2 linked regions of the Novipirellula artificiosorum genome follow. The protein of the gene in region 1 interacts with the protein of each later gene in a pairwise test. Links are inferred from orthologs where the notes say so. Each region holds a gene or a part of one and is shown on either strand. Other genes may lie near its edges. The genes, in order: leuS and ligA.

What was found.
Region 2: the proteins of leuS (region 1) and ligA interact in binary tests that used the Escherichia coli proteins (3 or more experiments, as listed by UniProt). The link is inferred for Novipirellula artificiosorum from one-to-one orthologs.

Annotation. Positions count from the first base shown.
Region 1 is NZ_SJPV01000011.1:44,408-59,841, reverse strand. Bases 8,148-11,501 are described here. They hold leuS (leucine--tRNA ligase), read left to right. Parts: upstream 8,148-8,469; coding sequence 8,470-11,301; downstream 11,302-11,501. Other genes in these bases: Poly41_RS24600 (creatininase family protein), read left to right, coding at 11,358-11,501; Poly41_RS24610 (tetratricopeptide repeat protein), read right to left, coding at 8,148-8,326. Also shown: Poly41_RS24655 (sulfurtransferase), read right to left, coding at 1-354; Poly41_RS24650 (hypothetical protein), read right to left, coding at 489-677; Poly41_RS24645 (hypothetical protein), read right to left, coding at 745-930; Poly41_RS24640 (outer membrane protein assembly factor BamB family protein), read left to right, coding at 934-2,328; Poly41_RS24635 (HAD family hydrolase), read right to left, coding at 2,564-2,977; Poly41_RS24630 (chemotaxis protein CheB), read left to right, coding at 3,978-4,856; tsaA (tRNA (N6-threonylcarbamoyladenosine(37)-N6)-methyltransferase TrmO), read right to left, coding at 4,974-5,402; Poly41_RS24620 (hypothetical protein), read right to left, coding at 5,697-6,002; Poly41_RS24615 (hypothetical protein), read right to left, coding at 6,543-6,974; more of Poly41_RS24610, read right to left, coding at 7,361-8,147; more of Poly41_RS24600, read left to right, coding at 11,502-12,140; Poly41_RS24595 (YbjQ family protein), read right to left, coding at 12,286-12,612; Poly41_RS24590 (anti-sigma factor family protein), read right to left, coding at 12,612-13,052; Poly41_RS24585 (RNA polymerase sigma factor), read right to left, coding at 13,039-13,566; Poly41_RS24580 (dockerin type I domain-containing protein), read right to left, coding at 13,858-15,434.
Region 2 is NZ_SJPV01000006.1:167,129-182,145, reverse strand. Bases 5,628-8,564 are described here. They hold ligA (NAD-dependent DNA ligase LigA), read right to left. Parts: upstream 8,143-8,564; coding sequence 6,112-8,142; downstream 5,628-6,111. Other genes in these bases: Poly41_RS17550 (FkbM family methyltransferase), read left to right, coding at 8,384-8,564; Poly41_RS17560 (excinuclease ABC subunit UvrC), read right to left, coding at 5,628-6,047. In the rest of the region: Poly41_RS17575 (FMN-binding protein), read right to left, coding at 1-1,100; Poly41_RS17570 (arylsulfatase), read right to left, coding at 1,105-2,883; GTPase HflX, read right to left, coding at 3,187-4,530; more of Poly41_RS17560, read right to left, coding at 4,698-5,627; more of Poly41_RS17550, read left to right, coding at 8,565-9,139; Poly41_RS17545 (M56 family metallopeptidase), read right to left, coding at 9,168-11,660; Poly41_RS17540 (BlaI/MecI/CopY family transcriptional regulator), read right to left, coding at 11,657-12,043; Poly41_RS17535 (esterase/lipase family protein), read right to left, coding at 12,356-12,925; Poly41_RS17530 (NADP-dependent isocitrate dehydrogenase), read right to left, coding at 13,016-15,017. UniProt on the Escherichia coli protein: DNA ligase that catalyzes the formation of phosphodiester linkages between 5'-phosphoryl and 3'-hydroxyl groups in double-stranded DNA using NAD as a coenzyme and as the energy source for the reaction.

The sequences.
Region 1 (15,434 bases):
AGCGTTCTTGCTCGAATGATCATCATAGACAACAACCTGAGACTCGGGGCCGATCCCAAGATTGCCAATGCGTTTGGACCAAGCCGTTGCATCGTCTCCCATCCCGAAGGCATCTTTCCAGGTTTCGTGATCGACCCAAACTGCATCGGGAATATGGGATTGCTCGTAGTCTTCCTGTGGCCGAGCATCCAACACAAGGTAGGTATCCGGTGACTTGGCCAACTCGGTTGGGTCAAGCAACAAGTCCGAGCGTGGGTCGGAATTGCCTGCTGCTAACACGGTGTTGGCAAGGCAGAGAGCGACGATCGCGAAAGTCGTTGATTGAATGATTGATTGATCTCGTGTCGGAGGCATCGTTGGCGTGCACACAGTACGAACGCCTAGTTGAAACGTCGGCTGTCGGAGCATCCGTTCCCCGATCACCGAAGCGATCTGCTTCGGTTCCATCTTTCTGACAAGGTAGACATGACCCTTGCTATCCAACCGCCTTATTTCGACAGTTTCTTTTTGGCCGTCACCAATCCTTTCGAGATCGTCTCGGCGGACTCGGTCGCATCCATTGCGGCAAGCACCAGAAAGGCCTCGCTCAAGACTCGCTTCGTTTCCGCAGCCGAGATCGCGGTTTTCTCGGTGTCAACTCGACGGGACACTTCGTTGTAAAAGTCGTTCAGTTTCATCGTAGGGATCCTTTCATACGTGCAGAAGGTTCTAGCCAGTTTGGCAAGAGTCTATCGTGGTTATCGCCTAATCAAGCGAGAATGCCAACCCGTAACTCAGCCGAGGCATCGGTAAGTCGCTGGCAACCCGGCACTGCCAACCGAATGCTGCACAAAGGCTACGCAGCGGATACAATCGAACAAAGGACCAGCGAACGATATGGCCAGCCTGCTGCCATTGCGACTGCGTCTTGAAACCCCTGATTAGAGACAATCAATGTATTTCGATGTAGATGGTCACGCGAGGGCCTGTGGACGATTCACTGGCCCTGGATCGCATCGCGATTGGCGAGTTTTGCCACTTGCCCTGATCCTGTGCATTGCAACTGTCTCCGTTGGTTTGGCGGATGATTTCACTCGTTTTCGGGGCGACGACGCAACCGGTGTCGCGAGTGACGATCCTCGACTGCCGTCGCAGTGGAGCAGAACCAAGAACGTCGCTTGGTCAAGCGACGTTCCTGGACAGGGATGGGGAAGTCCGATCGTCGTTGGCGACCGCGTGTTTGTTTCGTCGGTGGTTGCGGACGAAGAGAACGTCAAGCCGAAGGCGGGATTGTATTTGGGTCAAGGCGTCCGTGATCCGGCGAAAGGAATTCATCACTGGATGGTTTATTGTTATGACCTGACCGATGGCAAAGAACTCTGGAAACACGAAGCGAAGGCGGGGCGTCCGGTCGTGCCGCGACACCCGAAGAGTTCCTATGCGGCTGAGACCCCTACCAGCGATGGCGAGCGGCTATACGTCTTGTTCGGCGACGTTGGCTTGTATTGCTACGACCTCGACGGAACACTGCTTTGGTCGAACCCGATTGAACCGAAAAAGACAAACATGGATTATGGTGCAGCGGCATCGCCAGTTGTGCATGACGGACAAGTTTTCGTTGTCTATGACAACCTGGAAGATTCCTGGATCGCCTCATTCGATGCGAAAACAGGCGAACAAAAATGGCGGACGAAACGCAACGAAACCCATTCGTGGGCCACGCCCCTGGTCTGGGGAAACGACCAACGGACCGAGATCGTTGTGCCGGGCAACCGGATGAACCGCAGCTATTCTCTGGACGGCGACTTACTTTGGGAATTTGATGGCGACATGTCCATCTTGGTCATTCCGTCGCCCTTCGCCGCGCATGGTATGTGTTACCTTGCCTCGGGATACGTTGGCGATTCGCACCGACCTACGTTCGCGATACGTCCAGGAGCGGCTGGCGATTTGAAGCCGGAGAGCAATTTTGCAGCAAACGAGTTCATCGAGTGGTATCAACCAACCGCGTCAGCCTACAACACCTCCCAACTCGTGTACGGCGACTATCTCTACACGGTCTATGACCAGGGCTTCATGACGTGCCACAACGCCAAAACAGGGGACGAGGTTTACGGGAAGCACCGATTTTCACCGGGCGGTTCGTTTACTTCGTCGCCCTGGGCATACAACGGCAAAATCTTTTGCCTGAGCGAAGAAGGACGGACCTATGTGATCAAGGCCGGTGACAAATTTGAAATTTTGAATACCAACCCACTTGATGAGTTTTGCATGGCGACTCCGAGTGTGGTTGGCGGACGATTGTTGATTCGGACGCTGACGAAGTTGTACTGTCTGACGGAGAGGTAGGGAAAAATCGACACTTTTCAGAAACACCACCCTCAAGGAATGATCCTGACCATCCAAAACACGACAGCAACCCAGATCGTGTTGAACGCTTCAAAAACGTCTGGCCTTGCCCGGTTGAGGAAATCCAAGGCACACTTGCTTCAGCAGCCAACTGGGGAACACTGGACATGTTCGGTGGCGTTATGGCCTCGGACGAGCACTCCAAAGCGGTACTGTTTGAGGCGTCAATTTCGTCTCAGTGAACTAATTGATGAAGAATGTCCAGTACGCCTTCAACTTCCTCGTGTGGCGAAACATAGGCGGCTGCCTTGGTGATTTCGGCTTCAGAATTCGCTGGACATCCGAACCACGAAACACGCTCAGCGATAAACCGATCACCCATCGTATCGCCGATCCCTGCTGTTCGTTCCGGTTGAATCCCCGTCTGAATCATCAATCGATCGATCGCCGTCGCCTTACTGATGTGCTCTAGATCGCAATTGATATAGAGCCACGTCATCGAGACTCGAATCGGCCAGTTCCGCTTCTGAAACTCTTCGGCAATCTTCCCCAGTCCCGAAATGTTGATTGGGGCGTGTGACTCCGGCGACAGACAGCCGTCGATGTCACAGATGACGAGATCGTACTTCCCGGTTATTCGAAACGGCATGGTTGCAACTTTCTGAGAAACTCTGGATCGGATTCAGACGATTCTCGTCCGTGTGATTCCGATCGACAACCACAGCAAGAGCAATTGAGTGATCATGATCAGCTTCTACAGGGACGAGACGCCAAAGCCTGAGGTGCCGCGGAGCGGCGACGAAGTGAACATTGAATCGCTTATCTTGCAGATTTCCCCAACCACTCAGCGACCCCGGCTTCTTGCGAACCTACGCTTCGGCTGCAAGTTGATCTTGCTGGAGATTGCTTGATCCCGAGAAACACAAAGCTGCAAAGGAAAGCCGACAACTTTGCCAACGGATCGCGATCGTCAAAAAAATCGCCAATATCGAGTAAAGCAATGGGGACATCGCCAAGGACGCAGCCACAATACCGCGATGGGTAACTCGTACCAATTGCGTTGGGACTTAGTAAGTTTTTTTCCACAGGGAGGGCATCGCTTACTCATTCTCTTCTCTTTCACAACAATCACAGTCGGCATCGTGCGAGAAACAACTATCGGATTTCCAATTGTGAGCGGCAAGACGCTGGTGCACCCATCCGCTCTTCAAGTGGCGCCATCCTGTTAGGCTCTTCAAATCGTGATCTGTTGCGTGGTGGGGCAAGTCCTTGTCCAACAACCCTAGCTCCAATCTAATCAAGTTGCTGGACAAAAATGCTAAAGTTTTCCGGCGTCACTCGCGGTTTTTTTGGGTGACCGATGAAGGCACGATTCTACCTCAACCCTCCCCTCCCCGAAAATGGCCGCTCGCCGCGCGTTAGCCCCAGTGCGACATCGTGTCCCGTTTGCGGTGCAGTACCCGTTCCAACTGCGCTGTCGATCGGCGTGCGTCCCAACTACCGACCGACTGTTAACTCGATATACTGATGACACAAGAGAGTCACGGCCAACCGTCAGGCCCAAACTCATTTGTTTCCATCCTTTCACAACCACCGAGCGGCCCATGCCGGGAAAGAAATCTTAAGCAAACGGACCCAAAGGTGCTCCGCTGATCGTAGGCGTCGGTGCCTCTGCGGGAGGGCTTGATGCGTTCGGAGAACTGTTGCAACATCTTGGACGATGTGAAGGCTTGGCGTTGGTGTTTGTTCAGCACCTTGATCCATCCAGTAGTTCGCTGCTTCGTGAATTGCTCCGTACGGCGACCGAAACGAGAGTGATCGAAATCGCCGGTCGAAGAAAATTGAAACCGGGCTGCGTTTACATCGCTCCTGCTAGACAGTTCCTTGAAATAAAGAATGGTGCCGTTCGGCCCGTCGTGCCCGACACCGATGAGAGTCCGCTCACCGCAGTTGACCATTTTTTTCATTCGCTAGCCGAAGATCAGGCTGGGCGTGCTGTTGGCATCGTGCTTTCTGGGTCCGGAAGCGATGGCACCGTTGGGCTGAAGGCGATCAGTGACGCCGGAGGGCTGACGTTCGCCCAAGATTCCGCCTCGGCGAAGTTCGACAGCATGCCGCGCAGTGCCGCCACGACTGGCGTTGCCGATCACGTTTGTCGTCCCCGTGAGATTGCGGCGGAACGGTTGCGGTATGCCGCACATGTTGAGGAGTTTGTCGGCGTTATTGACAAGGATGGGATCTTGCTGGAAATCGATGACCGCTCGCTCGAAATCGCTCGTTCGCGTCGCGAAGAAGTGATCGGACGTTTCGAACCTTACCGCTTGATCGAAGATGTGCGAAGTATCATGGCGGTCCGCGCGACGGAGAGCGGGTTGACACTGGAAGTCGAGTATGACGGCAAGATCCCAAAGGTCATTCAGTCGGATGCAAATCAGCCCCGACGAAAAGGTTTCACGTTGGCAAAGACGGTTGAATGGACTTCAGCGATTTTTCGGCGATGGTTGCACGTTGACGCTAGACGTACCTGAACTGTTCTCGACTCAACCATTCACTTCCGTTCAGATCGACAGTTTTTATATGGCCCAGACGCCAAAGACTCATGGGTTCATGTATCGTGGCGTAGTGACGAAGTGAACATGAATCCGTTAGCTTCCAGTCGTCCCCAGCCACTCAGCGACCTTGGCGTTTTCTACCGTGTCGTAACCGGGTATGAACGGTTTGATGTCTAGGATGGGTGTGCCATCGAAGGCATCGGTTTTCTCGATCTCGATCACATTGTCTTTGATCGACAAGATTTTACAGAGGGTTAAGGCGATGAGATTCGGTCGAAAAGGGGATCGAGTTGCAAACACACCGGTAAGCGGATTGTCTTTGTTGCCTCTCGGATGAACCTGGAGGATCGCTCTTTTCTCAGGCGTATCATTGTTGCTGAACCACCAAAAAACTTGGATATGGGAATAGCCGCCCAGTCCCAGCAAACCAGCTTGGAACTTCTTATCAACGACGATTCGAGTCTGGCCATCAGTACTCTTGAAATGCCCAATGGGATGAACAACGAACGATGGTTCAGACATCTCAGGCGGCTCCTCTGCGAGAGTCGTTGAAGAAGCAAATGATACGGCGGCAATTGAAACAGCAAGGATCAGATGGAATGGTTTCATTGTTCTATTCCTGTTCGAGGTGGGGTGTTGCAGTTCTGGGCAATCCATTTTCAGCCATTGGGTTGCGGACACAGCATTGGAACTTCCGATTGCCTTTCCTTCGATCTTCTGGTCTGCCTGCCTGATGCGACGAGAAAAGTATATCGAAAACGAGCGAATCAAATGGTGCCTTGCGCATTTCCGGCTTGCACTTTGTTTTTCTCGTGATCAAGCGACCTCCAGCAATACCAATTGGCTACGGAGGCATTTATTCTTGAAAAAGTCCATGCCCCCTTTAGTGAGGAAGGCGATAGCTGACTTGGTGAAGTTGCCCTCTTTCCAAACCGCAGCCAATTGCTTCCTGAGAGGCGATTTCATGCCAATGTCAGATAGAGCAATCGTTTGTTGGTTCTGTGAATCGGTTATCATGAACTCTTCCGGCTGAATTGAATGTTCCAGTCTATCCAAGTGAGTGAAAGCTTCTAGGGCCTTGTATTTACAAACCATCTGCTTCCCACGGATAAGCAACACCATGAGCAATAACCCCCAGCAGCATCATCGACCACCCCGCGGTCAGTGGTCACTACGATCTATCGCTGGTTAGTCTGATGTCGAGCAACGCAAAGGCATTACAATGAATCGTGTGCGAGAAATCGCAGAGGTATTGCTGCATTCAAAATAGCTTGAGAAACAATGGTGTTAAGACTGGTCGATGATCAAAAGCCAAAACAATCCTAAGTCGTTGCCAATCGCTTCTCGGCTTGCACGGGGTTCACATACGATAAACAAAAAAGCCTCGCTGGGTGACAGCGAGGCTTCTAGTAACTTAAAAGATTGGCAGACCAACACGAGATTCAGTTCGTCGTTTGTGATCCTTGTTTGCCTAGCAAGGCAGAACGGCAAGGCGGCACTCGGGCGGCCTTGCGGCGTTCGGAATTTGCGATCATCGTTTCGTTGAACGCTTCTGTGCTGGTACCATCACGGCAAACCATGCACTTGATGGCAAAAGCGGCAGTTACGGTTTACGAAACTGCGGTTAAAAACAGTCAAGACGATCCCGGCGAATGATGTTAATCACTTTCTAACGTCACGAAGCTTCACTGTAATCATCGGGCTGAAGAACAGAACCAAGAGTCCGATTGGCATCAACCCACCATTCAGCACGTTGTAGTCAGCACCCAGCCGTTCCCACGATAATCCCACAACGAGTCGTCCAAAACACAACTCGAACGTCACGGTAAAAAAGAGCCAGATGGCTCCCACCATGAGTAGTTCCAAGCGGCTCTTGGCTCCGATCCAGCGGATGGTGAAGTAGGCGATTGCAAGGATGATGGCGGAACCCGTGAAAACACCGATCTGGTTGGATCGAAACTCACCGACATTTGGGACAAGGATGATCGCTCGAAGGATGCCGTGAATGATCTCGGCAAGGATGATGATCACCCAAATGGTGATTCCTTTGGCGATGATCTCAAATCTCGTACTTTGCTTTTCTGATTCCATCACTCTTGTTGAGCCAATACTTGCAAATTTGAAGGTGAGTAAATGAGCAGTGACTTCCTTCTAGGGGACCGTCCGCAAATAAAGTATCGAACTGCTATAGGAGAAAAACACCTATTTCGTCGATAATGCGTTGATGCAAGACGCACATATTATTGAAGGACTAGAACTTAAGTTTAATTCTCTCGTCGGGGACTTGGGCCATCAGAGCTCGGATAGAAGAATGGGGAACCGGATCGTTTAAACGCAAACTCAATCAACAACCACCCCAACACAACAGTCACTTGACAGCAGCAAACATTTCATAGAAGTGGACGAGGCCACGAGTCCTGCAACACGGGACTCGTGGCCTCGTCCACTACCAAAGTCGTCACTTGTTGTTCACGCGATGCTTACCGCCGCGTTACAAACCACCCTTCGGGTGGGTCGGGCAGGTTGAAGGCCTCGTGGTAATCACGCTGTTTTTGTTCGATCCATACCATCGTCTTTTGATACATCGGCGTTGGATGTTGGCGAATCGCTTGACGAGCGAGTTTTTTAGCTTGCGAGAAATCTTGAGCCGCGGCCGCGGCCAAGGCCAAGTTGTGAACCGCCGCGGACTGCATCGGGTGCTGCTCGGCCACTTGCTTCCAAATCTGCTCTGCCCCAGCCCAATCGCCGGTTCGTGCTGCCGCATTCCCGCGGCGAACCGCTTGGCTGCCCGGCATCCACCTTGGCACCGCTAAGGGCACTTTTTCTCGTTCGATCGACGGGGTAATCAGCCGGTAAGTTTCGCGGACCGCAGCCGTTACCAGCCGATCGGTCGGATCGGGCATCAAGACCAAGTCGGGATATCGTTCGATCGCGAACTGCTCGTCAATCACAACGGGCCGGCCGCTTGAGGGGTTTTGGTTGTCCATCGAGGTTAAACGCCAAGACATGATCAGCCGGTCGATTGAGTCTTTTTTTTGCCCATAGTCGCGCTGGGTCAGAACCTCGCCGCGAAGCATGTAGTCATAGCCTTCACGACGGGCGACCGATGCCAATGCCACGTCGCTGGTCTGATCGTCGATGGCCGACACCAGCTGAATCGCGGTCTTTGCTTGCAATTTTTCGGTATTGACCAGTTTCAGTTGCCGGCCGGTATCATTGGGGGGGGAGGCCAGTAGTCTTTCGTGGATTCGGTCGGCGATCTCCTCTGGCCCCGCCACTTTGGAGACGGCCACCCGTTTACCGACCGCGGATTGAACGATCGGAGGCTGCCAAAAATGGATCGGAGCGCGCACGCCGCAGCCACTGAGCAACAAAACAACGAGCGCACACGAAAGAGGCGCCAAGGGCAACCGAAGAAAATCGACAATCGTGCGGAGGATTTGCATGATGAACGACCTGTAGCGTTCCATCCACCAACGAGTCAACCGTAGTCGTCCGCGTGACTCCTTTAGGTCAGCCCCTCCTTTTCCTAGAATCTGCCACTTCACAACCCCTTTCCAAATACTATTTCGCCAAAGCGATCCTCGCCATGCCCCGATACAATCCTGCCGAAATCGAACCTCGCTGGCAAGCTTTCTGGGACGAAAACCGCACCTTCGCCACTCCCGAGGTCCCCACGGGCAAGAAACGCTACGTTTTGGACATGTTTCCCTACCCCAGCGGTGATGGGCTGCATGTCGGGCATCCCGAAGGCTATACGGCGACCGATATCGTTTCCCGGTTTGCTCGGATGCGAGGTGAATCGGTGCTGCATCCGATGGGTTTTGACGCTTTCGGCTTGCCGGCCGAAGAACATGCGATCAGCACCGGCGAACACCCGCGAATCCAAACTCAGCGAAACATCGACACGTTTACGCGGCAACTCAAAATGCTCGGGTTCAGCTATGACTGGACCCGCGTTTTGGCGACGACGGACGAAGCCTACTTTCGCTGGACCCAGTGGATTTTCACGGTCCTTTACGATACGTGGTTCGACAACGAGGTTCAGAAGGGTCGGCCGATCTCCGAGTTGCCGATTCCCGAAGACGTTCAGAGCGCAGGCCGCACGGCGGTCGAAGGCTATCGCGATTCACACCGCTTGGCCTATCAAGACGATGCGTTGGTCAACTGGTGCCCTGCTCTCGGCACGGTGCTGGCCAACGAAGAAGTCCAAGACGGCAAGAGCGAACGAGGTAGCCATCCGGTCAAACGCATTCCGTTAAGACAATGGATGTTACGAATCACCTCCTACGCCGAGCGCCTGCTTGATGGGCTGGATGACCTCGATTGGCCAACCGGAATCAAAAAGCTTCAACAAGATTGGATCGGTCGCAGCACCGGCGCAGAAGTCGATTTTTTTCTCGGCGATCTGTCCGAGTTTGAGTCTTGGAAAACAAGCCGCACAGCATCGGGAATGCCTAACACCGTGATTGACTCGGCGCTACGTGTCTACACGACACGGCCCGACACGCTTTTCGGAGCAACCTACATGGTGGTCTCCCCAGAGCATCCGCTGATCAAGCGTTTGGCTACGGCGGAGCAAGCCGACGAAGTCAAAGCGTATTGTGAAAAGGCATCCTTCAAATCTGACCGCGAACGGACCGAAGGCGATCGGCAAAAAACAGGTGTCTTCACCGGATCGCATGCGATCAACCCCGTCAATCAACAACCGATCCCGATTTGGGTCGCCGATTACGTGCTTGCGGGCTATGGCACCGGAGCGATCATGGCGGTGCCTGCTCATGATGAACGCGACTTTGAATTCGCCAAGCAATATGATTTGAAGGTGATCCCCGTCGTTGACCCAGCGGTCGACCATCCCAACCGTGAGGCGATTCTCGCCGGGGATGTGTGCTTTGTCGCCGAGGGCAAAGCGATCAACAGCGCGGAGTTTGACGGAAAGACTACGGCCGAGGTCAAAGCGAGCGTCACCGCGTCGCTTGCGCAAGCGGGGATGGGGGCCGAAGCGGTCAATTACAAACTGCGTGATTGGTTGTTCAGTCGCCAGCGATTCTGGGGCGAGCCCTTCCCGATCCTGCACGAGCTTGATGCGAATGGGAACGCGACGGGGCTGAAACGTGCAGTTGATCCAGCCGATTTGCCCGTACGCCTTCCGGAGCTTGAAGATTTCAAGCCACACGGTCGCCCCGAACCGCCACTTGCCAAAGCTGATGACGATTGGTTGTACGTCACGATTGACGGCGTACGTTATCGCCGCGAAACCAACACAATGCCCCAGTGGGCCGGATCGTGTTGGTATTACCTGCGCTACATTGATCCCAACAACGATCAGTGCTTCGTCGATCCGGAAAAAGAAAAGCAATGGATGCCCGTCGATTTGTATGTCGGAGGCGCCGAACACGCCGTGCTGCATTTGCTGTATTCGCGGTTTTGGCACAAAGTGCTCTATGATCGTGGTCACGTCAGCACGCCAGAACCGTTCGGCCGTTTGATCAACCAAGGCATGATTCTTGGCGAAGTCGAATTTTCCGGCTATGTCGATGGCGATGGTGAACCGGTGTCTTCAACCGATGTGCGTCGTGATCGTGAAGGAGGTCATGTCAGTGTCAACGGACAACCCGTTGAATCGGTCGTGGTCGACGAAGACGACGTGGAAAAGCAAGGCGAAGGCTTTGTGCTGAAGTCCAAAAAGCAGATCAAAGTCGACAGCCGTGCTCACAAGATGTCCAAGAGCCGAGGCAATGTCGTGAACCCTGACTTGGTCGTCCGTGAATACGGTGCGGATGCGCTGCGGCTCTATGAAATGTTCATGGGGCCCTTGGAAGCGACGAAGCCGTGGGCCATGACAGGTGTTGGTGGCGTGCGCAACTTCCTCGACCGAGTGTGGCGCATGATCATCGATCAAGACGCAGACGAGTTGACGGTCGTCGACGCGATCGTGGAGGAGCCCTGCGACCAAGACCAATTACGAGTGCTGCATCAAACGATCCGCAAGGTCACCGAAGACTGCGAATCACTCAGTTTCAACACGGCGATCGCCAAGATGATGGAATGCACCAATTTCTTTACGCGAAGCGAAAAACGCCCCAAAACAGCGATGCTGACCTTTCTTAAACTCCTCTCACCGTTTGCTCCCCATTTGTGCGAAGAGCTCTGGCAGTTGTTAGGCCAAGAGGGTTCCATCTCGAAGCAAGCTTGGCCAGTCTGGGACGAGTCGGCGTTAGTCGAAAGCAGCATCGAAGTCCCCGTTCAAATCAACGGGAAGATCAAGGCCAAAATCAACGTACCTCCCGATATCAGCAAAGACGACTTGGCCAAAATCGCACTGGCAGACGAAAAGGTTGCGGCGTTGATCGAAGGCAAGACGATCATCAAACAAATCGTCGTCCCAGGACGGTTGGTGAACCTAGTCGTCAAATAGTTGGCTTTGGACCTTTCTGGCTGCTACCCTACTCAAAAACGAGCGAGAACCTGCTCATGCGACCATGGATCTTAGCCGAAACCAATTACGCGAACGTTTCGCAGGTGAAGTACGAAGTCGCGGTCTTGCCGTTCGGAGCGACCGAGCCGCACAATCTGCATCTGCCCTACGGAACGGACACGTTCGAGGCCGATGCGATTGCAACGCTGGCTTGCGAGGCTGCCTGGAAGCAAGACGCAAAGGTCTTCATGTTGCCAACTCTTCCGTATGGTACCGAGACCAACATGGCGAAGTGTGCCTTGGCCATGAACGTGAACCCCAGCACCATCGGCTTGGTGATTCGCGACTTGGTCGAATCGCTATCGAGACATGGCATCAAAAAGGTGGTCCTGCTCAATGGCCATGGTGGCAATGAATTCAAACCGCTGATTCGTGAACTGATGGGGCAAACCTCATCGCATCTCTTCCTCTGCAATTGGTTTCGGGAACTCACCGCAGATGTGCAGCCAGAGATCTTTGACGATCCAGGTGACCACGCCGGAGAGATGGAAACGTCCCTCGGATTGGCCTATTTTGGTCACTTGGTCCGCAGGAACGACGACGGTTCGTTGGCGGCCGACGAGGGATCGGTCAAACCAGCGCGGCTTCGTGCAATCCAGCGAGGCTGGGTCAACCTTTCGCGTCCATGGCATTTGTTGACAACCAACACCGGTTGTGGAAACCCGCATCCCGCATCCGCCCAAAAGGGAGAAATGCTGATGCAAGTCATGGTGGATCGCTTGTCAAGTTTCTTGGTGGAATTGGCAGCATCCGAACTCGACGAGACGTTCCCGTTTTAGAGTATTTTTAGGTAGGACATCGGTCTCAAACGCAAGGTAAAGGGGGCAGGCACGAATAGTGCGAAGCACCCTTCAGCCCACTTGGCTATTCGTACCTGCCCCCTTCTCCGATCAGCTCCCACATCATTTACAAAAATGCACCAGATCAGTGGTCCGCTTCATCCAGCTTCACGGCCGTTCCGTAGGCGAGCATCTCCGCTGCTCCGCCCATAATGACCGAAGTCGAGAAGCGAACGTTGACGACCGCATCGGCGCCGAGTTCCTTTGCTTCGGCAACCATCCGATCGATCGCCTGTTCACGAGCTTCGCCCATCAGCTTGGCATACTCGTGAATTTCGCCACCGACGATGTTGCGGAATCCTGCGATGATATCGTTTCCGATATGCCGAGCGCGTATCGTGTTGCCACGGACAAGCCCCAGAGATTCCGTGATGGTTCGACCGGCAACTTGTTCGGTTGTTACCACATTCATTAGATCTTTACCTCGTTGTATTTGTCCGTCTTATAGGAAATGATCCGCTGCCGCGCAACCGACAGGAATAGAAACAGGACGCCGAACCAAATCGCACTGATGGGCAATTTGATGTGAAGGGGTACATCGTTATCGATTGCGAACTCCCAGATCGCTAGGCTCAAGATCCAAGCGATCCCAGAGATCAACAGCGTCCAGCCGATTCCACGGCTCAAACGTGCAGGTCGGTCATTCATCATCTTCTCCCATCTTTCGTGATCCAGTTCGGATACAACATAACCATTCGAAACAGCCGCTTTGATTTCTTTCATTGCCGCCAGCTCTTCTCGACAGCTTTCGCAGGAACGTAAATGCACCTCAACGCGTTGGTGATCGCCCTGAGTCAATTCACCATCCAGGAAGCCGGAGAGGCGTTCGTTGATTTGGTTACAACTGGACATGCTTGTCTCGTCCCCCTGTGTGGGAAATCTGTTCTCGCAACTTTTCTCTCGAACGATGCAGCCGTGACATGACGGTGCCCGGCGAAATACCGAGCACGTCCGCAATCTCTGCATAGCGGAGTCCATGAAAATCTCGTAACAATAAGATCTCTCGCGATTCTTCGGAAAGTTGGTTTAATGCGTCGCGGACAATGTCCACCCCTTCCTTCTTAACGAGGTTGTCTTGGGGCAACCCCGAAGAACGATCGAGTGGGTCAAAATCTGATCCAGCGGAAACGGGCTGTGCCTTGCGTCGCATGTCCATGCAGCGGTTCTTGACGATCCGTAAGAACCAAGACTTGAGGGATCCGCGTCCCGAATCGAACGAAGCATGCTTGCGGAACAACTGGTGCATCGCGTCTTGAACCGCATCCGCTGCATCTTCTCGATGACTTAGCAATCGCAGCGCCAACGTGAATCCCTGGTTTCCCAGATCTTTCAGATCCTCGTTCGATAACGTTGCGATGTGGTCCATTTCAGGTCTGCCGTTTTGGAAAGCCCACGGCAACTTGCCGTCTCTGCCCACTACTACGATCAAAAACGAGTTCTATTCCCAAGAAAATTTCAAGAGTTTTGAATTGGACATGCGATGCGAGGTTTTGGCACCGCAACACCAAGTCAGGGAGCGTTACAGTCGATGCCGTCGAGCAACACGGCTTCTGGCCGATCCCTGGCCCTAGATTTGCACACAAACCGTCGTCGATGTTACCACAAAGCCGAGATCCAGATATTCAACTTGTTGCCTACAACGCCGATGATGACGTGCTTAGAATGCTGTCTCTCGTTGCTGTTGGCTGAGAAGGTTGATGAGCCCCTCCGTGACGGCTTGCTCCGTTTCGCCTGTTTGCTGACGGCTGAGGTAGTTGATCGTCATCAGCGCGTCAACGGCAGTGAGTTTTCCATCGCCGTTGCAATCGTAGTAGGGCGCGGGATGGTGCGTCGCATCAATCTCGCAAAGCTTGCCCGTTTCGGGATCGCTAAAGTAGCGATCGACAAGCTCGTTGATGAGGAGTAACGCATCGCCGGCAGTCACTTTCCCGTCGTCATTGATGTCTTCATGTAGCCTCGGGTTCTGCCATCCAGCAAGGAGCGGCGGTGGCACCATTGACAATGCATTGATCACTCGCACGGCATCCTCGGCCGTGAGCTTCCCATCATTAGTAACATCGAAGTAGGGTGGTGGGTGAACGGTGGATGTGACGGTAACAAGGGTGCCTGTTAGGTGATGACTGTAGCGACGGTCGGTTAGCTCGTTGATGATCAGCAGTGCGTCGTAGGGACTGATTTTGCCGTCGCCGCTTACATCGACCGACAGGTCGGCATTGTGCCATGTCAGCGTGTTCGTGCTTTCAAGCAAGACATTGCTGACCTGTGTACGACTGGTGTCTTCACCGAATCCGATCAGATCATAGAATACAGTGACGGCCGTTTCGGATATGAACTCGGGCAGTGCTGCTGTCACACGAATCGGAGCGGCCAGATCCGTGATCTTGTCGCCACTGTCCGTGATTCCCTCCACAGTGACGCCCGAGGCAAACCGAGTCGTGCCATCGGGTGCGATGTTCAGTATCGCGTCACCACCTGCAAGTCCAACCATTTCATCGCTGATCGATTGGATTGTATTTGTGGATAGAATCGCAACTTCGAACGCCTCGCTGGGATGATCGCCTTGGCCGACATCCAAGGTGATGCCGCCGAGCGTAAATGAGACGGAGCGGGTACCTTGCGGCACAACGAACGTTTGCGACAGGTCGCTGATCATGCCAACACTTTCGCTGATCGTTGCTTGGTTGTCCGCAACTCGAATATCGCCGACCATCGTCCAACCGAAATCGGCTGCATCGGGATGGGTTTGCGTGAACCTTCCATTGGTCACCCCATGCGAGATGCCATCATTGGCGGCCAATAAGGCTTCGCGAATGGGGGTGAAACCAATCACCGCCGCAGTCAAGTCGCCATCAACCGCTAGGCTCGCGAATCCGAATTGACTTGAATCTAGCGCCGCGGCGATCGAATCGACTTCCGCGGGGGACGGCGTTTTGCGCACCCCGAGCTGGATCGATCCGGCCATCAGCAACGACGCGTGTCGGCTGGAATCCAATTCGCTACCGCTCGGATCCAACCATAGCGTCTCGGTCGATGTGGCGACATATTGCCTGCCTTGGCGATTGGACGCTTGATTCAAATCGAACCCATCAAAGGACTCCGTGAAGCCGTAGAGGTGCCCCAGTTCATGTTGCATGACCGACAAGACGTCAAAGCGGCCAATCGCTGGATCCTCGCTGGCTTTCATGATTCCGTCTGTGTCGACCAAAAACTCGGTATCGCTCGATGGTGTTGGGT
Region 2 (15,017 bases), on another replicon or contig:
ACTTCGACGTCGACGGGACCTGTGTAGCCAATGCTGCTGTCGCGATAGGTGCCATCAGCGACGTTGCGAACGTCCGCTTGGTCAACCAACCGAATCGCCTCGATACTGTCTTTGGCACGACTGTGGAATCGATCGGTCACCGCAGGATTTCGAAAGTGCGGCAAACTCAGGACTTGCTCGTAAAACTGAATCGCGTCCGGGTACCGCCCCGCCTGCCGACAAGCATCCCCCGCCAACATGCACGCCGCGTGAGCTTGTGATGTTGACAGTGCCGACTTGCCCAATTGGATCGCTCGATCCGTTTGTCCCATGTCACCAAGCAGTTTGATTGCTTGAACGGGAAGCGGAGAGGCCGCGAGCAGTTCCATCGCCATCGACTCACAACCGAGTCGCCAATAACACTCAGCCAACTCGATCTTTAGATTGTTGTTCGGCAGTGGATGGAGTTGACGAAGCCAAAACGCCGCCCGCGGGTAGTCTTGGAAAAGCTGAAAATACATTCGTCCCAAGGTTTGCATGTCGCGCGCCAGAAGCTCGGGCGAATGCTTGTGCAACGTCATCTCATGGTGAACCAGTCGTGTGCCTGATCTCCATCGCGAAGGATTCGGATAGATGATGTCCCACAAATATTGGCCAACATTGGCTTGATTGTTCCACTGGCGATTCGGTGGCCGCATTGGCCAAGATACATCGAGTGTGTTGGGATAGTCCAAGGGCGTTGACGCAAACCAATCCGGGGGCGTGCGACCGGCTGAATCGATCAATGCCAATAATTCCGATTCCGAGCGAATGACGCGAGTTTCACCACGCACCGCGTGCTTCTCCGTCAGCACATGGCGTTTCCCGTCAATCGTGACCGCATGCACTTGCGAAAACGCAAACGTATTGACACGAGTTTGGTTGCCGAGGGTCACTTCAAAGTCGAATTCCTTTTCCGCTTGCCGAATGCTTGTGACTTTGCCTTTGGCTTTCACGCCACTGAGCATTTCGACCCAATCTTCTGTCGCTGACGCGTTGACGGGGCAGATCCCTAGCAAACACACTGCGAATAGAAAGCCAACCGGTCTGTCGATCCGCGATCGATTCGTTCCTTCCTTCACGAGACTATTTTCCTTTCTTGGGATTGAGCGGTAACACATTGGCTCGTTCGGCATAGGCTTGCCATTGTTTGGCCATCTTTGAGACTCGCTCTGGCATTTCGTCACTCAAGTCGTGCTGTTCGCTACGGTCCTTGGCAATGTCATAAAGTTCCCATTCGCCTTTGGCTCCCATCGCGACCAATTTGTAGTCACCGATGCGGATGGCGCGGTTTCCTTCATGTTCCCAGTAGATCGCTTCGCGTTGCAGCGGTTTCCCTTCGAACAGCGGCACCAAGCTTTCGCCTTCCATCGGCTTAATGGATTTGCCGTCATGATAGGTTTTCGGGTACTCCACACCTGCGACGTCAACCGCGGTCGCCATCAAGTCGATCAAATGGCCAGGCGTCGATTCCAATTCGCCATGACGTTTGATCTTGTTCGGCCAAACGGCGATCAGCGGCGTCGAGATGCCCCCTTCATGCGTCCAATGTTTGTATTCGCGGAAAGGTGTGTTCGAAACCGTTGCCCAACCGCGTCCGTAACCAATCGCCGTGTCCGCTGGGCCAGCCATCGACCCCTTGCCGGTTCGCATCGGATACCCGTCACGAGACTGCTTGGGGGTCATGTCGGGTTGCAAAAACCCTGCTGCTTGGACCGGTAACGAAGGCTGGTCGGCTCGCGGCCCCCCTTTGCCACCTCGGCCGTACCCTTCGGCGCAGCCACCATTGTCTTGCAAGAAGCAGATCAACGTGTTGTCGTATTGGCCAGTCGATTTGAGGGATTCCACGATTCGGCCGATCCCGCGATCCATGCAATCGATCATTGCCGCGTAGACCTCCATGTTTCGTTTGTCCCAATCCCAAAAGTCCGTCTCTTTCCACTTTTGCGAAATGGGCCAATTCACGGTGCTGTTGCGATCAATCAATCCCATCTCGATCATGCGTTGATAGCGAGCATCGCGGATCGCATCATAGCCTGCGTCGTAGCGTCCTTCGTATTTGGCGATGTCGTTTGGAAGAGCATGCATGGGCCAGTGGGCTGCGGTGAAGGCGACATATAGAAAGAATGGCTTGTCGCCGGCTTGCATGTGATGGTCTTTGATAAAACGCGACGCATGATCCGCAATGGCGTCGGTGTAGTAATAGGTTTCACCGGGCCATTGGCTGGGCGGGTACTCGGGATCTGCAAAGGGCGAGATGTATTGGTTGTTGCGAGTCAGTGTATTGGGATCAAAAAAGCTGCCGGCGCCATGAATCGTTCCGTAGAATCGATCGAAGCCGCGTTGCATGGGCCAATTGTATTTGTCGGCTTCGGATTGCGGACGCGTGACAGAAGTGACGTGCCATTTTCCTGCCATGTAGGACTGATAATCCGCGGATTTCAGAGCTTCGGGAATCGTGACACAATTGCGATTCAAGTTGCCGCGATATCCATCCACGCCACGATCTTCCATCATGTGACCGACACCCGCTTGGTGAGGGTACAGACCCGTTATCAAACTCGCTCGAGTTGGACAGCAGCGAGCGGTGTTGTAGAACTGCGTGAACCGGAGACCGCTTTCAGCTAAGGTCGCCAAATGAGGCGTTTCGATTTCGCCTCCATACGGACCAATATCCGAGAATCCCATGTCATCGGATAGGATGTAGACGATGTTGGGACGCTCTGGGGATTCGGCTGCCACCATGACCCGAGAAACAAACGGGATCAACATCAATGCAAAGGGAAGCATCCGGACCAGTGGATTCCCGAACGGTCCTGTTCGCCAAAGCGACCGCGTTGGGTTGGATTCACGGAGGGGCATCATGAGCACGATCTTTCGTAGATGATTCGCGAAGGGCGGCGCAGAAGCGTACGTCCGTCGTTTCGGCCGTCCTCCGCACCCTGGTCAGGATGGACATCCTGACAAACAAGAACGCATGATACACGATTGGCTTCGCCGATTGGGTGACCAACACGCTGGTAGGCCTCGTATTCCGCCGCAGCTCAATTTTCGGGAAGGGCCGATTCCTACCTGCCACACTCTCAAGTGATTTGGCCGGTGGGAACCGGCCCTACTTCGAACGCCTACCCACAATTCAAGCTGAGTCGGAATACGAGTGCCGACACCTTATTGGGCCGTTCCCGAAACCGAGGAGGTCTCGAGCGACAATTCGTCGCAGGCATGATGTGAACCGGGGGCCGGGCGGATCTCCACGGCGCCGCGGCGAACCACTCCCATGGCTCCTGCGGGAATCCGCAAATGGACCGTGACCTTCTCTTCCCCATATTCTCGCGACAAGACTTCGCCTTTGGCCGACAAATAGGCCAACAGCTTTCCATCGCCTGGATGAACATCGACTTCAATGTCGTAGAACTCGCGGCCGAGTGCTTCGCCCACGGCCTCCTCGAGTAACCCGATACCCTTTTTACTCATGGCGCTGACGGGAATCGCATTGGGGTATCGATCCAAGACGCGATTGAGCACGGCGGGATTCTGGATGGCGTCAATCTTGTTGAGCACCAGCAGCGTGTTCTTTTCTTCGATTTCCAGCTCTTTTAGCACGCTGTAAACAGCGCTAATCTGTTCAAACACCGTCGGACTGCTTGCGTCGGCAACGTGTAGCAGCAAGTCGGCCTGACGAGTTTCTTCAAGGGTTGACTTAAAACTGGCAACCAACGAGTGAGGCAAATCACGAATGAACCCAACGGTATCGCTAAGCAGGACCACGCCCCATCCGGGCAATTGCCAGCGACGAGTCCGTGTATCGAGTGTCGCAAACAACTTGTCTTTCGCCAGCACGTTGGCTTCCGTCAACGCATTCATCAGCGTGCTCTTGCCCGCATTGGTGTAGCCAACAATCGAGACCGTTGGCGCTTCGTTTCGCGCGGCGACTTGTTGTTCGCGCCGACGTTCGACCTTGCCGAGCTCCTGCTTCAAGTCGAAAATCCGTTTCTGAGCCAATCGGCGGTCCACTTCCAACTGTTTTTCCCCCGGGCCACGCATTCCAACGCCCATCGCTTGGCGTGACAGGTGGGTCCACATCCGTTTCAAGCGTGGCAGAGAATACTCGAGTTGAGCCAATTCGATCGCCAGCCGCGATTCGTGAGTCCTCGCGCCCGCAGCAAAAATATCGAGGATCAATTCGGTGCGGACGAGCACCTTGACACCCGTCGCTTTTTCCAAGTTTCGCACTTGAGCCGGCGAAAGATCGTTATCGAAAATGACCACGTCCGCATCGTGCCGCTCGACCATCAAGCGAAGCTCTTCGACTTTCCCTTTTCCAAAGAAGGTGGAAGACTCAGGAGTCGATCGCCGCTGAACCAGTTCATCAACAACTTGCGTCCCTGCGGTGATGGCCAGCCCATGAAGTTCCTCCAGCGGATCGGCCTCGACCGTTTGGTCAGGCATAATCAGCCGAGCCAAGATGCTTCGCTCTGGCGAATCACCACGAAGTTTATTTTGTTCTCGCACGATTTTGTGGGGTGTCTCCGAATCAGATAGGGAAAGGGGAGTCAAACTGATTATAGTCGTCCGCGACCAAAATCGTAGGGCGGCACGGCCACCGTGGCTCGTTTCCCAGACGCTGCTAAGACGACACGTTTGCCACGCAAAAGGCTCGCCTCGTGGCATCGATTAGACTACTTAAAACTCGATTTTGAACGCAAAAGATGGTGATAATGCTGGGCAAAGCGGTGGGACTCGTCGCGGACGTATTGCAGCAAACGAAGCGCATAGGCACTCTTGCTCAACCGAATCGGTTCGGATTCGCCAGGTCGAAAAATTTCTTCGTCTCGTTTCGCCAGGGAAATGACCGTCGGCGGAGAGATGTCTTGGTCGCGAAATGCTGCCATGGCGGCATTCAATTGGCCCTTGCCACCGTCGATCAACAAGATATCCGGAAACGAATCCCCCTCGTCTGAGAGTCGCCGAAAACGACGGGAAACGACTTCGTACATACTGCGGAAATCATCGATTCCATCCACGTTTTGAATCCGAAACCGCCGATAGCCCGGTTTGAAGGGCAACCCATCAATGAATTGAACCAAGCTGGCGACCGTTTCACCACCGCCTAAATGTGCAATGTCCATCCCTTCAATGATCCGTGGTGTTTCAGCCAGCCCAAGCACTTTGCGAAGTCCCGTCAGTCCCTTTTGGGGATCGATGTAAAAAACCTCGGGCTGAACATGAGTGTCCAATTCACCGCGGTCTTCTAATCGCTCGAGCATCCCAATCTCATCACGCAGCACTGCGGCACGCTCGAACTCGAGTGATTTGCTGGCCGAAATCATCTCGTCATGCATTTCTTTGAGTAGCCGTTTCTTGCCACCTTCCATGAAGGTCTGCAAGCGGCGAATGTCTCGACGGTAGTCTTCTTTGCCGATACGGAAATTGCACGGTGCCGTGCATTGATGGATGCTCGCCAACAAACAGGGGCGAAACCACTTCCAACGTTCATCGGATTCGCTGATGTCGAGGGTGCAGGTACGGAACTTAAAGATCCGCTGAAGCACCTGAATGGCACCTCGCAGCGAACCAGCACTTGGAAAGGGTCCGTAAAGCTTCACGCCCTTTTCACGCGGTTCACGCGTTACCTCAACCCGTGGAAACTCGTCTCGTGTCGTGATCATCAAGTAAGGGAATGTCTTGTCGTCTTTCAAATCCTTGTTGTGTTTGGGTTGAATGTCTTTGATCAGTCGCGATTCCATCAACAATGCATCGACTTCGCTGTCGCATTCGACATAATCGATGTCGGCAATTTCGCCTACCCACGGAGCGGTTCGCTGGTCTTCCGCTGCAGCTTTGAGAAAGTAGCTGCTGGCCCGACTGCGCAGGTTCTTGGCTTTGCCAACATAGATGACTCGTCCTGCGGCGTCCTTCATCAAATAGACTCCCGGGATTTGCGGGAACGTCTTGACCTTGATCGCAGCATGATCGAACCCGAGGTCATCGGGTGAGGGCGCATCGTTCTTTTTCGACAGATCCGTCATGGGGTATTGGAGTTCAACCTTCCAGGTTGTGACCGAATGAGATGTTTCGCAACGATTCCGTTCCTCATCCTTCCCGTTCCAGAAGGGCTTTGAATTCCTCTTCGGTCAATACGGTTACTCCCAATTTCTCTGCCTTTGCTAGCTTGCTTCCAGCCTTTTCGCCCGCCACCACAAAATCCGTATTCTTGCTGACGGTACTTGCCGCCCGACCACCGAGTTTTTCAATCAGGGATTTGATTTCGTCCCTTTTATAGTGAGCTAACGTGCCGGTAACGACAAGCGTTTTTCCCGCCAAAGGGCCTTCGCCTTGCTCGGGATCGGTATTCGGCTGCGTCAGGTCGACGTTTGCATCATCCAATGCGTCGAGCACGGCAGCTCCATAATCGCTGTGCAAGAACTCGTACAGACTGTTCGCGATCGCGTCACCAATCTCGTGAATCGCTGCCAAATCCGCTGCGGATGCGCTGCGCAGCTTTGCCAGTGTCGGATATTGGCGAGTGATTAACTGCGCCACGCGTGGGCCGACATGACGGATCGAGATCGACGATAACACTCGTGCCAGCCCCCGCGACCGACTTGCTTCGATTCCGGCGATCAAGTTCTCGGCATTCTTGTTGCCGACTTGCACGTCGATCAGGGTGCCGTCTTTCCCTTTCCGCGGTTTCAGCCAATGGAGCTTGGCAATCTGGTCGACCGTCAGCCGATACAAATCGGCATAGCTCGAAACAACATCGCGACCCATCAAGAGATCCACAAACTCTTCGCCGAGTCCATCAATCTCCATTCCAGGGCGACTGCCAAAGTAGATCAACCGTTGACGCAGCTGAGCCGGACAGGTTGGACTGGGGCAGCGAATGTAGACGCCTCCTTCGTCACGAACCAATTCGGTTCCACACTCAGGGCAATGGGTTGGAAACTCAAATGGCGGCAACTCCTGTTTCCGTTCGTGCTTCTCAACACGCACGACCTTGGGGATGATCTTACCCGCTTTCTCAACCACCACCACGTCGCCCTCGCGGACATCCAAACGTTCAATCTCGTCGGCGTTATGGAGTGATGCCCGCGAAACCGTCGTCTCGGCAATTTCAACGGGTTGCAAATGAGCAACCGGAGTAATCGTTCCCGTCTTTCCAACCTGAACGCTGATCGATTCCAAGACCGTCGTCGCTTCATATCGCTCGAACTTGTACGCAATCAACCATCGAGGGCTCTTGCTGCGAATACCAAGTTCGTCGCGCTGATCAAATCGATTCACTTTGAAAACGATCCCGTCAACCTCAAACGGCAAATCGGGCATCGCTTCTTCGAGGACGGCAACCGCTTTCAAAGCATCCGCTGAGTTCTTCAGCAGCTGAACTTCGGGCGTTGGAGGGATGCCCCATTTGCGAACTGCACGCAGGAATCCGATATGGTCTTGGACGTTCAGGCCATCCGTTTCACCCACACCATGACAAAAGAACTTCAGATTGCGCTGCGCCGCGATGGCCGGATCAAGCAACCGAATCGTACCTGCCGTCACATTTCGCGTGTTCTTGTACGCTTCGGATCCCGCTTCGGATTGACGCAGATTCAAATCGGCCAAATCGGCGTTGGTCATGTACACCTCACCGCGAACCTCCAAGACGGCTGGTGGGTCGTTTCCGAGCAATCGTAGCGGTAGGTCGCGGATCGTGCGGACGTTGTGGGTAATGTCGTCACCGACTTGACCGTTGCCGCGGGTTAACGCGACCGCAAGTGTGCCGTTTTCATATCGAATCGACGCGGCGACGCCATCGATCTTGTATTCCATGACCCACTCGGTTGGCCCGCCAAGTGCTTTCTCGGTCCGATCAAAGTAGGCCTTCAACTCCTCGCGGCTATAGGTATTGTCAATCGATAGCATCGGGACCGCGTGGGGCACCTGAACCAAATGAGGGACGGGGGCGTCCCCAATGCGCTGCGTTGGCGAATCCGCAGAGGCCAAATGGGGATGTTCGATTTCGAGTTGCCTGAGCTGCTCGAGCAGTCGGTCATACTCCAGATCCGACACTTCCGGCTTGGCTTCCAGGTAGTACAAATGGTCGAGTCTGCGGATTTTTTCCCGCAATTCCGTCATGCGTTTGGCAACCGATTCGTTCACAGTGTTGACGAGATTGTTGGAGGAGGTCGTGGAATTAAGACGGATCGCACGAATTGTAGCAGCAGTCGACGGTGGTTGTTGATCCCCTTGAAACCAATCGGCCACCTGCAAAAAGGCCGGAAAATGACAGCAAAATATCTCTCTTTCCGTGGACCTGTCTTTCGGGCTATTCTCGTCCCCAGCTCAACAAAACCGTCGAAACCGAGGATGCCTTCAAATGGCCGACATCTATTTTGCCAAAGTACCGATCCGCAATGCCTATCTTCGCGTCCGTAACCGGATGTCGAGGGCCAGCGGTTTTTCCAGCTTGATGCAGCGATACGGCATCAACTTGGTCTTGGATGTCGGTGCAAACAAAGGCCAATACGCCCGTGAACTGATTCGCACAGGCTACCGCGGCCGGATTGTTTCGTTTGAGCCGCTACCGTCTGCATTTGAAAAGCTAAAACTAAACCGATGGAGTTTCGGGGATTGGCAAGTGGAGCCGATTGCCTTAGGGGCTGAAAACACGACCGCCACACTCAATGTTGCCGGCAATTCACAGAGCAGCTCGCTGCAGCCGATGCTGGACGCTCACGTCAATGCGGCGCCAAGTGCCGCCTATGTCGATACCTGCGAGGTCGAAGTGCGGCGACTTGACGGCCTGTATGACCAGTACTGGAAAGCGGGCGATCGCTGCTATTTGAAGCTTGATGTGCAGGGCCATGAGCATCAGGTCATCGCAGGTGCATCGGGCTGTCTCGACCGGGTGGTGGCCATACAGATGGAACTGTCCATGCGTCCTCTTTACCAAGGTGCGGAAACCTGGCAACAAGCGATCGAATCGATGCAGCAGCTTGGCTATCAGTTGATGTCACTGTCACCCGGTTTCGGTGATCAAGCCACAGGCGAAATGCTGCAAGCCGATGGATTTTTCGTTCGACGCGAAGAAGTGGAAAAACTAAAAAAACAGTCCCAGCGATTGGCGGCTTAGGAACGACGAAACCCCAAGGGACATGATCCTACTCACGCCCCAAGACTTGAACGCCTTTCTTTTGAACCGTCAGCGTGATCCCACGGGTTTCACCGGGATCGATGGAGAAATTGCCGGAGCGGTGATAGGAATTCGGCTCCGTCGCGGGAAGCTCGTACTGCGGATGCGTGACGCTGACGGAAATGTGATCCTTTCCGGGGATCCCCGAAATCGTCGCCTGTCCCTTTGCATCGGTCGTGGCCACAAAAGGCTTGTCTGACAGCGTTTTCGAGTCCGCCGTCTTCAACGCTTGGCGTGCCGAGGTGAGCCACCGGGGCGTGCGGAAATAGGTTCCGAAAATGAGGCTCGGCCCGGGGGTGAAAACGATGCCCGGCGACAGCGAGATCACTGCGTTGGACACGGGTTTGCCCGCTGGGTCGACAATCTGAAAATTCACCGTCGCGGCCCGCTCCATTTCAATCACGCATGGCTCGGAATCCTCGCTTGAACATACTTGCGAGACGGTGAACGACCGTTGCATCGATTCCGCATGCTGCATGGTCGTGACGTAGGGGATGCGAGCGAGCAGCTCGGCCGCCGGCGGAGTCGCCGAAACAAAGCCCTCACAATCCGCGACCACTTGCAGTTCGGAACACGGGGGGATCGATTCAAACACGAAGGAACCATCGGGGTTGACGGTCGTTGTTTCACACCAATCAATCGATTGCCGATTGACTGCGGCGTTGGGCTTGCTCGAGAGTGCGACGGTCAATGCCACGCGTCCATCGATGACGGGACGCGGAACTCGATCGCTCAACACACCGCGAAGTGTTTCTCCTGTCCTCATCGGCAGATCGACAAGGTTGCCAGTCAAGTCGATCGGCTCACTGAACAAAGTGGGCGTCCCTTCGCGATAACGGACCAACATGACCGATTGGATCGACGGGTCCAGAGGCGGCGAATGGAGCGTACCATCCTGATGGAGTTGCCATGCAGGATTCTGCGTTTGGTCAGACAAAACGGCATACAAATCCTCGCTGATCCGCTGTTGCGTCTTCGCATCGACCGCCGTTGCCGTGAAGCGTCGCCCCGGAGTCAAGCTGGCCTCGATCGGTGAATCGACGCTGTACTCTTGGTGGAAGGGTGCATATTCGGGATGCTGAATCATCAGCATGATCGTTCCTGTTTTCATCTGTTCGTAGACGAAGAGCGGGTATTCGACGGTCGCCTTCCCGCGGCGGTTGGTTGCGGATGATGCCGTCATCGCATGGTTCCCATAGGCACTCGCCGATTCGTCCACGGTTCGAAGACCCACGACTTGTGCCTCGGCGCCCACCACGGGCGTTCCACTCGGATCGACGACGGTCACACGAACCCTTCCTCTGGCCTGGTCAGGGTTGGCATAAAGCGGAAGGAAGTTCACTCCGATTGTCCCGGCGACAACGAAGACCGTCGTGAACGCCAAACCCGCGAGCACTTTGGTCAACCCGTTCGGTTCGCGAACGAAACCGTCGGAACCGATCTGTCGCACTCGAGCAACCACCTCGCTTTGACGCAAGAACGCAAGCGCGAACGGTTGTTCCAGTGACCGATGCAAGCCAATGGCTAAGTCGGCAAGCATCTTTGCATAGCTTGGGCGGTCTCCCTTGGATGCGACCGCATCGCATCGCACATCACAGGCGAATCGATGTGCCGAGGGAAGCTTCCACACCAGCGGGATCGGCCAGAAAAAGATCTGTGTGATCCGAGCAAGAAGCGACCACGCTAAGTCGCGTCCTTGGAGATGGCTGCATTCGTGGGCCGTTACAAAGCGGAGTTGCTCGTCGCTCAGATGGCCAAGCAGCGACTCAGGAAACAAGATCATGGGACGGTGGATCCCGGTTGTCATCGGAACCGAAATGCCGGATGAAGCCATGACGTCGGGTGGATCAGGTAACCCCATCGATCGAGAAACCGAACCAACGAAGTCGACGATGCGGTCCTCCGCTGTGTCTGCCTGCCGCAAAACCAATCGCAGGGCGATGAATTGACGTAATATCCTTAGCAACATCAACCCAGCGATCGCGATGTACCCGAAACACGCCGCGATTGTGATTCGCTCACGCAGAACCGCGAACGAAAACGCAAAGGCATGCTGAGCGTTATCGCCCCTGCGCAGATTCTGAATCGACGCCGCCGGCTGAGAGGTTGCGGCAGGGGATGCCGAGCCCGGTGCGTCGGCTGTGGACGTGATCACCGGCTCCGTGATCACCGGCTCAAGCGCAGGCCCCTGATGAGCTGGTAGCAAGTGGGTCCATTGGGTCTGCCATTCGTTTTGCGGTGATCGCTCCGCGAATTGGAAACCCCAGCCGGAGAGAAAGGGGGTGGTGCCTACCATCACGAATAAACCAACCATCGTGAATCGCCAAAGGTAAACAGGAAACCGAACGCTGAAACGTCGAAGGGTCCCGTGCAGTAGCCAGGCAATTGACAAGACAAGCGTGGTGCGGAGCAACACGAGCGCGAGGATCAATTCCGGTCCACTGAGTTGTAACCTGCTCATGGTGAGTCCCCCTTGGAGTTGTCTTCTGCGGTTCTTTGATCCGTGATTTCTTTGAGCATGGCCAAATCGGCATCGCTCAGCTTTTCGCGACGGAGGAGTTCCATGATCAAATCTGTCTTGGATCCCCCGGTAAAGACTTCAGCCATCCGCTGCATCGTTCGCGAGAACTGGGCTGACCGGCGTGTGCGTGCGCGATAGGCGAACGCCTTGCCGGATTTTTTTCGCGACAGGTATCCCTTTTGCAACAGATTTCGCAGCACCGAGCGAAGCGTTGCATTTTCAATGCTCCAACCAAACGCTGCCTGGATCTCCGCCGGTTTCTGATCGGGTGCCTGCCACAGAATCCGTAATGCCTCGCGTTCGTTTTCGTTCAACTCATCCATCGTAAATCCTCCCATGCCAACACGGCATCAAGTGTGAAACTATCACACTTGATGCCGACGGTCAAGCACAATGTGTGAAAACTTCACAGATGGGCGATGCGTGAGCGCGACGGCCATTTCCTCTCACTTTGTTTTCCGGAACAAATCGTTCAGGCAACCTTACGGCGGCTTGAGAAGTGCTGAAACGAACCATTGGATTTGATTCCCGATGGCCGTGTTGATGCGAAACAGGGGCCCTTACCGCGAAGCGGTTAGATTCCAGAGCCCAGGGTCGACGCGCAGCGGCGCACCCTGGGGCCACTTGAATGAGCTCTATCGATCCAAGAAATCACGAACTGCGCGATGCACGTTCGGCTGCAAAATGATCGACAAATGGGTAGCCCAAAGGGATCGAGTCTGGGCATGCTCAACCACTTTGGGAGGACGGATCCAGACGTCGAGATTGGCCCACAGAATCAATCGACGGATGCCGGGTCCTACATCGCTGTTTTCTGACGCTCGCGTGGCACTCGCCATCACGGGGACTTCCGGAATCAAGCCGCAGCCTATCGCTCGGAGTCCCTTCGCCACGGGGCTGGCGTTCATGATCGGGGCAATCGAAACCAGATGCGTCACGCGGTGATTCTTGGCTTCGGCGATCGCTTGCCGAGCAACCCAATCACCGAAGCTGTGTGTGACGATCGCAATCGTTCCCCGCTCGCTTCGATTGGCAGCGCTGATCTCGAGACGCAAACGGTCGATGCTTCGATCCAACGACCGAAACGCCCAGCGATCCCGCCAAATTTGTGTGCGGAGCGATGTCTTCCTGAGCGAATAGCGTAGCGGCTGCATCAGCAGACGAGGCTCAAAAAAACCTGGTACCAGAACGATTTGGTCAATCATGGATTTCGTCAAGCCGCGAACGGGACGCTCGCATGTCTCGTGGTCGGTCACACCTTGATTTGAGGGTGGCCGCGACTCCGCAGAGGGTGTTCACGCTGTGAGCTGGGCCAAGATTTTGTTCAACGTTTTGCTCGGGCGCATTGCGGCGGATGTCTTTTCTTGGTCGGGAAAATAGTAGCCGCCAAGATCCACGGCCTTGCCTTGTGCCGCTGCCAATTCGTCAACAATCGTCGGTTCTTGTTCTTCCATTGCCTTAGCGACGGGCGTGAAAGTGTTCGAGAGCTCCGAGTCGATCGTTTGATCTGCCAGTGCACGGGCCCAGTACATCGCCAGATAAAAATGGCTGCCTCGTGTGTCAATCTCCCCCACTTTTCGTGATGGTGACTTGTCGTTCTGTAGAAAACGTTCCGTAGCCGTTTCGAGAGCTTTAGCCAGGACGTCAATCTTCGGATTGCTTTTCTTGCGCCCCAGGTCTTCCAGGGAGACCGCCAAGGCAAGGAATTCGCCAAGCGAATCCCATCGCAAATGGCCTTCGCTAACAAATTGCTGGACATGTTTTGGAGCGGAGCCTCCCGCGCCGGTTTCATACAAACCGCCTCCCGCAAGCAGTGGGACGATCGACAACATTTTTGCACTCGTCCCCAGTTCCAAAATGGGGAACAAGTCGGTCAGATAATCTCGTAGGACATTGCCGGTCACCGAGATCGTATCCAGTCCCTCAGACGCCCGCTCGCAAGTCACTTGTGTTGCTGCGACCGGATCGAGAATCCGAAGGTCCAGCCCGCTGGTTTCGTGGTCTTTCAGGTAGCTTTCGACCTTGGCAATCAAATTCGCGTCGTGGGCACGATTCTTATCGAGCCAAAAGATCGCCGTGGTTCCCGTGATCCGCGCGCGATCGACAGCAAGTTTGACCCAGTCCCGGATCGCGACATCCTTGGTTTGGCACATTCGCCAAACATCCCCTTTTTCGACCTGATGTTCGAAAATCACCTTTCCGGCTGCGTTGGTGACACGGACGGTACCGCTTGCAGGGATTTCAAACGTCTTGTCGTGCGAACCGTATTCCTCCGCTTTCTTGGCCATCAGCCCCACATTGCTGACCGTCCCCATCTTGGTGACATCAAAGGCGCCGTTCTTTTTACAAAAGTCGATGGTTTGTTGGTAAACGCCTGCGTAACAACGGTCGGGGATGATCGCCTTGGTGGGCTGCAACTTTCCATCCGGCCCCCACATCATCCCGGACGAACGAATCGCTGCCGGCATCGACGCATCAATGATCACATCACTTGGTACATGCAAATTGGTGATGCCGCGATCGGAGTCCACCATGGCTAACGATGGGCCTCGCTGGTAGACGGCCTCGATATCGGCTTGGATCTCGGCTTGCCTTGCCTTCGGTAAACCAGCCAACTTGGCTTCGAGTCCTCCCATTCCGTTCTTCGGGTCGACGGCGAGTGTCTCAAACGTTTCGGCGTGTTTCGTAAAGATGTCGGCAAAGTAGACGCTGACAGCGTGTCCGAATAGGATCGGATCGGACACCTTCATCATGGTCGCTTTCAGATGCAGTGACAGCAACACACCACTTTTGCGAGCGGCTTCGATTTCGCGATTGTAAAACGCTTGCAGACTGCTGACGCTCATCACCGAGGCGTCGACCACTTCGCCAGCATCAACCGGAACCGATTCTCGCAACACGATTTCTTTCCCATCATCACCCGAGAGTGTGATTTTCAAGGGACTGGAATCGTCAAGTACAGCCGATTTTTCGGAACCGTAAAAATCACCTTCGGTCATGTGTGCAACATGCGATGGACAATCGGCGGTCCACTTGCCCATCGAATGGGGATGAGCTTGGGCGTACTTCTTTACCGGAGTCGCAACACGCCGATCCGAATTGCCTTCGCGGAGTACCGGGTTCACCGCACTGCCAAGCACCGAGGCGTACTTCGCACGCGTTTGCGTTTCCTGATCGGTTTTCGGGTCAGCGGGGAAGTCGGGAACCGCATAGCCTCGGGACTGAAGCTCTTGGATCGCCGCAGTCAATTGGGGAATCGACGCGCTAATGTTAGGCAGTTTGATGATGTTGGCTTCG